DNA from 2 places in the Paenibacillus sp. NRS-1782 genome. Region 1 is predicted to be linked to the other one. Evidence: riboswitches for the same ligand, from Rfam matches in the RefSeq annotation. Region 1 holds a riboswitch; the other holds the start of a gene.
What was found. Region 1 has a riboswitch for cyclic di-GMP ahead of ACIFQM_RS09405 (glycosyl hydrolase). Riboswitches for the same ligand answer to the same signal wherever they lie in the genome.
Positions count from the first base shown of each region.

Region 2: another riboswitch for cyclic di-GMP. It lies ahead of ACIFQM_RS16280 (transglutaminase domain-containing protein); the one in region 1 lies ahead of ACIFQM_RS09405 (glycosyl hydrolase).

Region 1 is NZ_JBITPH010000021.1:79,014-83,465, reverse strand. Features, by position in the region: gene ACIFQM_RS09410 (hypothetical protein) at 1-1,253, opposite strand, end outside; gene ACIFQM_RS09405 (glycosyl hydrolase) at 1,305-2,930, opposite strand; cyclic di-GMP riboswitch class I at 2,911-2,991, opposite strand; gene ACIFQM_RS09400 (sugar phosphate nucleotidyltransferase) at 3,157-4,452, opposite strand, start outside.
Region 2 is NZ_JBITPH010000041.1:28,687-33,138, reverse strand. Features, by position in the region: gene ACIFQM_RS16290 (DUF445 domain-containing protein) at 1-563, opposite strand, end outside; gene ACIFQM_RS16285 (AraC family transcriptional regulator) at 1,290-2,177, shown strand; cyclic di-GMP riboswitch class I at 2,277-2,357, shown strand; cyclic di-GMP riboswitch class I at 2,399-2,480, shown strand; gene ACIFQM_RS16280 (transglutaminase domain-containing protein) at 2,494-3,300, shown strand; gene ACIFQM_RS16275 (collagen binding domain-containing protein) at 3,515-4,452, shown strand, end outside.

The DNA of each region.
Region 1 (4,452 bases):
TGTGCCGGGTCCCGCTCCCATCCATCCGGATCGCCGCATTTGGGCGTACCTCCGGTTTGGTTTTTGCATGCCTTGGTTGAATATGTCGGCCAGTAGGCCCAACCCGGCGCAACCGTTTTGAGATGCGGCGCCAATTGCTTACCTTCCGTATTCAGCCATTTGGCGACGGCCAAATTGACCGCTTTTGAGCGGTTAAACAATCCAGGTTCATTATCTACTTCGTAATAATGCAGGTATGAACCATATTTTTTTACATAATCGCGCAATTTCTGCTTAGCCGTCTCCGGCAGGGAGCCGTCTTTTTGCAGCTTGATATCGCCTGTATACAAATACAAAGCTGACGATTGCATATTATACTGCTTCAATGTTTGGTAGTAATCTCCCACGTCTGTGCAGGCCTTGTTTACATTACTGGCACAAGTGACTCTCATGACATTGCCGCTATACGCAATTCCCAGCCATTTGAGAACATATGGTAAATGTTTAACTGCACCCTCATCATAATAAAATTCTTTATTATTGACATTCGTTCCGGTCAATATATATTTACCGTGTATCGGCTCGGTTGCAGGTGAAGCTAACGTCTCCAAGCTCAAGTCATCCCAAGTCCACCACACATTTTTATCTTCAACAGAGGAGCAGTATAGGCAGCGCGCTGTCTTTAGCTTGAGTACGTTAACACCGCTTTGCAATTGCTCTTTGGGGATATATAGCTCGTAATTGCTTTTGAAATTATATGCACTGCCTGTGCCGGCAACCCCGGCAATCTGGATGATACCGGACAGCTGATGATTTGAAAATACAGCCATCTGGGGAACGGCTTTGCCCGCATCCAAAATTCGTACACGGAATATCATCCCGTTGGGAGGAACCTGATCCAGCTTGTACTGGAGGGACAGTTCAGGATTCGTGGACGCATTTAATCCGGAAGGGATATCTCCACTGCTGAGCAATATCGGAGCCGTTGTACTCCCCGCTATGGACATCGCTGACGATGTTCCTTTAGCAGACGACTCGGTAGAGGCCACCGAAATATTGATATTGTCCTTACCGACCACACCTCTAAATTCTACTGAAGAGTCATCCCGCTGACCAAGCTTCCATACCGGACTCGCCGCCGCTACTTTAATCGTCTGAAGTTCTTCACTCTTGGGAGGCGTATGAATAAACCAGGCAATCAGCGCTATAGCTGCGACCCCTAGCAGCCCGGCCAATACCACTATATACTTTTGGGTCAACCATTTTTTCATCATTGTGCTCCACCCTCTCTCTCCTCAAAATTTTTGGCGGGGAAAGAGTATATATCAAGGAAGAAACAAAGCGTTGCCGGGAATTACCGCTTTCGCTTCATGCTGACTTTCCCACATCAGACGTGCCATTGCGTCGCCCTTTTCATCATAATATTCAACCTTCAAATCTGCCATTTTGCCTGCTTGCAAGGAAATGCTGCCCTTGCGTTCTGTCCAGCTTTGTTTGAACCAGCTATCAATAATCAGCTTGCCATCTACCCATACACGAATGCCATCATCGGATATCGTGGTAAACGTATAGGCCTCACTATATTGCGGCTTGATTTTGCCCGTCCAACGGACTGAGAACTGATCAGCCTCCACCTTTGGATCAGGCGTGGCGGCACGCCAGTTATAATCCAGCTTACTGTCTGTGCGAACCAAAACAGCAGTGCCATCCAGATTCATGTCGTTAAAATATTCGCCCCGCAGCCCGTTTGCGTAGACCATATCCGGAACGGAAGGCGGGACTGGTTTACTTACCACTGGCGGAGCTGGAGTCGAGCCATTTTGTCCCGTGTCCGGTACGGTTGGTAGCTCCGTGTCAGGTTTTTTCATCGCAGCCAGCCCTTTTTTCACATCATCCCGCGTCAAGCTTGTCGAATCATTCATATAATCATGAATCTGATCCGTCGTGTTATTTTCGGTCAGCATCTTGCCCCAGGTCATGGAATACACCCATTTAGGCTGAGCCTTCATCACCTCGGGACTGGGCACCTCACCATGTTCCCCAATGGCAATCGGTTTATTTCGTGCCAGTCCGAGCAATCCTTCGTAATGGCTTTGCTTAAAATCATGGTTGTAAATGTCTACAGCCAAAATATCCACTTTGTCATCCCCCGGATATTTCGGGGTATATGGAGCAGTGTACGAATTAGGCGCATTCGGACTCCATACCCACAGCAGATTGTTCAGCTGATGCGTATTTACAAAACGGTCATACATGATATTCCATAGCTGATTGCAATTGTTTTTGTTTCCCCACCAGAACCAGTCGCCGTTCATTTCGTGGTAAGGTCTCCATAATACTGGAACCCCCGCATCACGAAGCTGCTTTAACGATACAGCGACCTTATCCAGATCGGCAATGAGAAGATTATACTGCGCAGTACCCGGCGTCACATATTTATTGAACTCCGCCTGGCTTACTTTCGCCTGCACATTGGCCCAAGTCAGTGGTTTACCCGGCAACGGTTCATGATAAGTCATCGTAACCATGCCGCCAGCTCTACTCCAACGTATCGCGCTATCGACGACATTTTTACGTTGTGCTGCCTCCGTAGCGGCGGACTGGCCGGAGATGGCTCCCATCTCGTAGCCATGTACACCAGCATACGCCTTACTGATTTTTTGGACCTTGTTGCTTAATTCATCCGGACTTTCCAAATAATCATGTTGACCTGTGACCATCTTTTTTCCCGAGATGCTGATCAAATAGTTGTATAGTTCACGGGCCTCAGCAGAAGCGTCCGAATTAACAGGCTGTAGTGTGGCAGCATTCGCCACGGACAGAGATTCACCAAAACCGACGGGCAACAAAGAAAAAAGCATAACAACGGGGAGTACACTGCGTATCCATCGATTCACAGGGGTAAAATAGGGACTCACTCTCGCTCTTCCTTTCGGTAGCCAGGCTGCCATCCTCACGGAAGGCCCTTTAGCTTTGCGTACCTGCCTTTCAACAGGGCTGCGTTTATCGTGGAAGGAGTTTGGATTCCTTCTTACCCTAAGTATCGACTTTTTTTTACCAAAATTTAATAGGTCATGTTCATGAATTTACAGATTTTCGCGTATTTTCGACAGTTCGGGATAAAAACTTCATAAATGAGTCATTTTTCATCCTTCAGGAATGTTGCATGATGCTCATTTATGAAATAAACTGGTGACGGGAAATTTCATCCCAATCCATGCAAAAACGGACAATATCCTCTTCGATCAACTCAGAACCTGTCTGTACCTCGATCAATTCCACATCGGTCACGGCCAAAATGCTATGCTTCGTCCCTTCTGGAATGCGAACCACATCACCCGCCTTCACCTTATGCAGCTTTTCATTCAAAATAATTTCCGCTTCACCGCTAATAATGGTCCAAATTTCACTCCGTTTGAAATGAAGCTGGTAGCTGATATTTTTGCCTTGCAGCACACGGATTCGCTTGGTCAATACCTCGTTGCCCTCGTCATACTTTACATAATCCACTACCCGATAATGCCCCCAACGTCGCTCTTCGTACATTGGACGCTGATTATGAGCCTTGAGCACTTCCTTGATGCGCGGACTTTCCGCCTTATTGGTCACAAGGATGCCATCCGGGCTGACAGCTACGATCAGATCATTCGTTCCAATGATTGCCACGGGGATATCCAGTTCGTTGATAAGGCTTGTATTGACGCAATCCTCCGTTACTACGCCTCTGCCCACTTGCTGATGGGACATTTCTTCCGTTAAGGTGTTCCAGGTACCTAAATCCTTCCAGAATCCATCATACGGAAGAACAACGATGTCCTGCTCCTTCTCGACTACCTCATAGTCAAAGCTGATTTTTTCCAGAGAAGAATATTGCTTTTGCATTTCTTCATAGTTCAGCGGCAAACCTTTGGATGCCAAGATATCGAGCAAGTAACCCAATTGGAATGCAAAAACCCCGCAGTTCCATAGAGCATTGCGTTCCATCAGACGCTCCGCCTGCTCCCGGTCGGGTTTCTCTTGAAAATGGCTCACTTCGCGGTAGCCTGTGCTACCTTGTGTGGCATCATTTTTCGGTATAATGTAACCATATTTCTCAGAAGGATAGGAAGGGACAACTCCGATTAACGCAAGCTTGCCTTCACTCTCCTGAAGAGTATGTTCCAACTGGGCAACTGTAGCAAAGAAAGCATCCTCTACATAGGGATCTACCGGCAATATTGCAACGATTTCATCGGGGGAAACTCCAACAATGGAATATAGATAAGTCGCTGTCAGCGCAATGGCAGGAAACGTATCTCTTCGTTCCGGCTCAACAATGATGCGCGTATCCTGCCCAACCTGACTCTGAATCATTTCAACCTGCGCTCTCCCTGTTGCAATAAACGAGGATTCGGACAAGCCGTTATCCCCCAGTTGTCTCCACACCCGCTGCACCATAGATTCCGAATTCCCCTCCGGACTCTCCAGCACCTT
Region 2 (4,452 bases), on a different contig from region 1:
TGCTCCAGCGAGTCATCCAGCGCGCGGCGGTCATAGCCCTTCTCACTGGTTTGACGGACAAGCGCCTCCAGCAGCGGTCCGGCGTCGAAATCTGTCACCTGCCGCTTGATCTCGGCCGCAATTACTGGGGCCAGCTCCGCAAGCGGAAGCGACCGGACCAGTCGTTTGGCGAGAACATCTATGGATGCGGCCGCTTCCGGCGTGCGCAAGCCCTTTTCCACACCATCCAGCATCAAATCGGCCAGCCGGATATCGGCAATTTTAGATGCGATACTGTCTTTATTAAGCAGGTTATTTTCCACCGTACTCACCAAGGTACTCGTTAGCTTGTCCCTGTTCTTGGGAAGAAGTGCTGTGTGTGGAATCGGAATGCCCAGCGGGTGACGGAACAATGCGGTGACGGCGAACCAGTCCGCCAGTCCTCCGACAAGCCCGGCCTCGAAAGCACCTGCTAACAACCGAGCCCAGCTATATTGCTGAAAAGGCAACATAGCTGCAAAGCCCGCTCCCAGAATAACGAGCGACCAAGCCGCTGCGGTTTTCGTATTTTTTGGTTTTCCCATCCTATTAATCCTCCAAACTGACTGTTGAGTAAGTGAAGCCCTATATCTGTATTACCCATCATATCATTGCCTGTATGAATTCCAAAGCTAACGGCACTCTATTTCCTATTATATTAGAACGCATCGAAGCAGAAAATCACGCAAATAAGATAATACACTTTTTGTGTTATTTTGTACTTTTATACTTTTATTTTCCATATGATTTGCATATATTTACAGTGCACTAATCAGCACAAAAAGAGTTCATATATCTCCCTCGTGCGTCTACATATTTGTGAACAAAATCACAACATTGGACCCAATCTCATTTTTTTCCATGATAAGCCTAATGAACTATTTCGCTAGAACAAAGACCCATTTTTTTCAAAACAAAAGGATATGCACGTTGGAAGGTGGAATGGGCATAGAATACCTTTAGCATCCTTTCCTGGATTTTATTCCAGAATTGAATTAAATCCATGGCATCTCCGAATTTTTTTCAACATAATTTAACTTTTTCATATGGATGAATGAGTTAAAAATATGGAGGAAACGAGGCTGTTTTCACCATAATAGTACACCTGATTTAGATTGGGAAATAATTCAAAATATTATTCGCTACATGCATTTATATGATGTGATAAAATAAACCGTATTAAGTAGGAAATCATGTGTAAACCACCATTTTGTTTGTTAAACAAACAGTGATTAGCTTGATAAATTTGCTCTTTTGTAAAGGAATTGGACATGACAACAGACCAAAAAAACAACGGGAATGGGACCCCTTGGAGCAGCGATCCAGTCGTCATTGCACGTACTCCCTCCGCTTTTGCCAAGCGATCCCTTTTTTATATACAGGAAATAGGTTATTTCAAAAAAACATCTGCTTATGCCATGGAACGGAAGGAACTCACCTCGTTTCTGCTCGTTTTTACGTTATCAGGACAAGGGGAATTACTGTACCGAGAGAAAAAATACATATTGAAGCCTCATGATATGTTTTTCGTTAATTGTGAGGAATTCGTACAGTACAGCAGTGCTGGTCATGAAGCTTGGGAGTTTATCAGTGTAAATGTGTACGGCAATCTGATCGACAATTTCTACGAACAATTTGCCAAGCACAACAAGCCTGTAATATCACTCAACGATCCAGTCACCATATTGGACAAGCTGCGTTCCCTCTTATGCGTACAATCTGACAGAACTCTCTCTGCTGAACTGTTGACATCCAGACTCATCAGTGAGTTGCTGACTTATATTTTGCAGCACCCCTACGATCATCCGTATGTAAATCAGGATACGATCACCGAGGTACGCAAGGTTCAGCAATATTTGGATCGATCCTACAGTGAACGAATTACGCTGGATTCGCTGGCAGACATGTTTGAGTTAAACAAATTCAATCTCGCTAAAAACTTCAAGAAACAGATTGGATTTTCTCCAATTGATTATCTCATTAATGTCCGCATCACAGCGGCTCAAGGCTGGCTTAAAACCAGTGACGAATCCATTGTGGATATCGCACGGTTTGTAGGGATTCCCAACACTAGCCATTTTATCAACCTGTTCAAGGAACATGTCGGAGAAACCCCACATTCCTTCCGCAAAAAATGGGGGAATCGAACCAAACTATAAACTCATCTATTAGATGACTTTGTCGAAAAACAGAGAAAATCTGAGATTGTGCTTGCCTAATCGGAAGTCCAACTGATAGAATGATAGATATAGACTGTTCAGGATAAATGGCAAACCTGTCGAAAGGCAGGGACGCAAAGCTACAGGGCCTTCTTTTTAAGATGGCAGCCAGCTACCGGTTGGAGAGGCTTTTTGTCGTGTCTTTTTTCCTGAAAAACTTTATACGATAATAGCAAACCTGTCGAAAGGCAGGGACGCAAAGCTATAGGGCCTTCTTTTTAAGATGGCAGCCTAGCCGCCGAAAGGAAGTTTTTCTATGAGGAAAATGTCATCTTTTTTAATTATTTTGGTTTTTTTGTTATCCATCCCCCTACATACGACAGCATTTGCTGCCGAAAGTCAGGCATGGCTGAATCAAAACAACGTAAACCACGGTATTGTTAGTATACGTTATCCTGTCAACTCCAATGTCAAAACCAAGATTGTAATTACCAAGGATGCGGAGAAATACTCTTATTATCTGAATTCGGGCAAGCCTGAAGAAGCATTTGCTCTTCAAATGGGCAATGGCAATTATAACATTCGTTTATTGGAACAGCTAACTGGCAACCAGTATAAAGTGATAGGTGAAGAAACGGTCCAGTTAAATTTGAATGACAGTAAAACCATATACCTCAATTCTATTCAAAATATTGACTGGAGCGATACGAATCAGGCGATTCGGAAAGCCAAGGAATTAACCAAGGGTGCAAAGACAGATGATGAAAAGGTGAAACGTATTTACGAGTATGTCATTAGTCATATTAAATACGATTCCAATCAGCCTTTCAACCTATCAACAGACTACCTTCCACAAATTGATCGTACAATAGTTTCGCAAAAAGACATTTGCTATGGATACGCTTCACTGTTCGCCGCCATGCTTCGAAGTGTGGATGTTCCAACGAAGCTGGTTATGGGTGAATCCTCCTATGTGAAAACTTACCACGCCTGGAATGAAGTCAATATCAACAATCAATGGGTTATCATTGACACTACAGTAGATGCTGCTCTAAAAAGCGGAAAACAGAAGTTTGCAATGGCCAAAGAACCCTCCAAATATACAAAAACAAAACAATATTAATTTTTTTTGTAGAAAGCCCTGATCACTGCGATCAGGGCTTTTTTCTATTATTGTTGAGAAATTGTTGAGATAAGGAAGGTATTGTATATCTAGTCAGTCATTTAAAAACTAAGTTTGTTGAATATACTATTTCCGGGACAAGAAAGAGGGGGGAGCCAAATCCGCCCGGGTACTTTCCATAATATTATGATGAATAGGAGACTTACTTAAGAGTATGAGAACAAAAATAAACGCAACGATCATTGTACTATTGCTTATTTTCCAAAGTTTTTTTAGTGCAGCGTTGGCTTACGCAGACACTTCAACCACGGCTGTACCAGAAAGCGCTATAAGCGATCCTGCGAATACAGTTATGGAAGATGTATACGGTATTCCAAACCCTGAACCGTTAGAGGCACCTCCCAGCATAGCCCCTATGATTCAGGCAGCGACCAACTCAGTTCAAGTAGACAATATTTTAACCAAGCTGATCTTGACGGATGAAACTGGCCGTATCATTGATGCTGTGGATAATCCTGGCGTCCGTGTGGACATTGGCGCGGCAGTCCAGCTAAGCTATGAATGGGAGATTCCGGACAATCAGTATAAAGAAGGTGATACCTTCACCTTTAACTTACCGGAACAATTTGAAATTTACACAGATATCTCGTCTCCGTTGATTTCAACAGATGGAGAGGTTGGTACCTTTACGGTAGATCGCCAAGGGAAAGTCATTATGACCTTTAACGATTACGTAGAGAATCATTCCAACGTAAGCGGAAAACTGCAAGTAAAAACCGAGTTCAGTAAGGAAGTTGCAAAAGGCAGTACAGAAGTCATTATTTCGACTCCAATTAAGATCGGGGTACAAACATCCATCGTCAACATCAAACCCGTGTCCGGTCCCCCAATAAGTAAACAAGGAAAGGCTAACGGCAAAAACAAGATTGACTGGGCCATTAATGTGAATACACAATTGGACACCGTAAAGAATGCGATCGTAACTGACCCGACTCCTCAAGGGCTGGAGCTGTTGCGAGACTCCTTCCAACTGTATAATCTGCAAGTCAATATTGACGGCTCGACGGTAGTTAAGGACCCAATCAGTGGGGACAAGTATACGCTCGAACCAGATCAGGCCGGTACGGGCTTTGTTATTCGTTTTAAAGACGA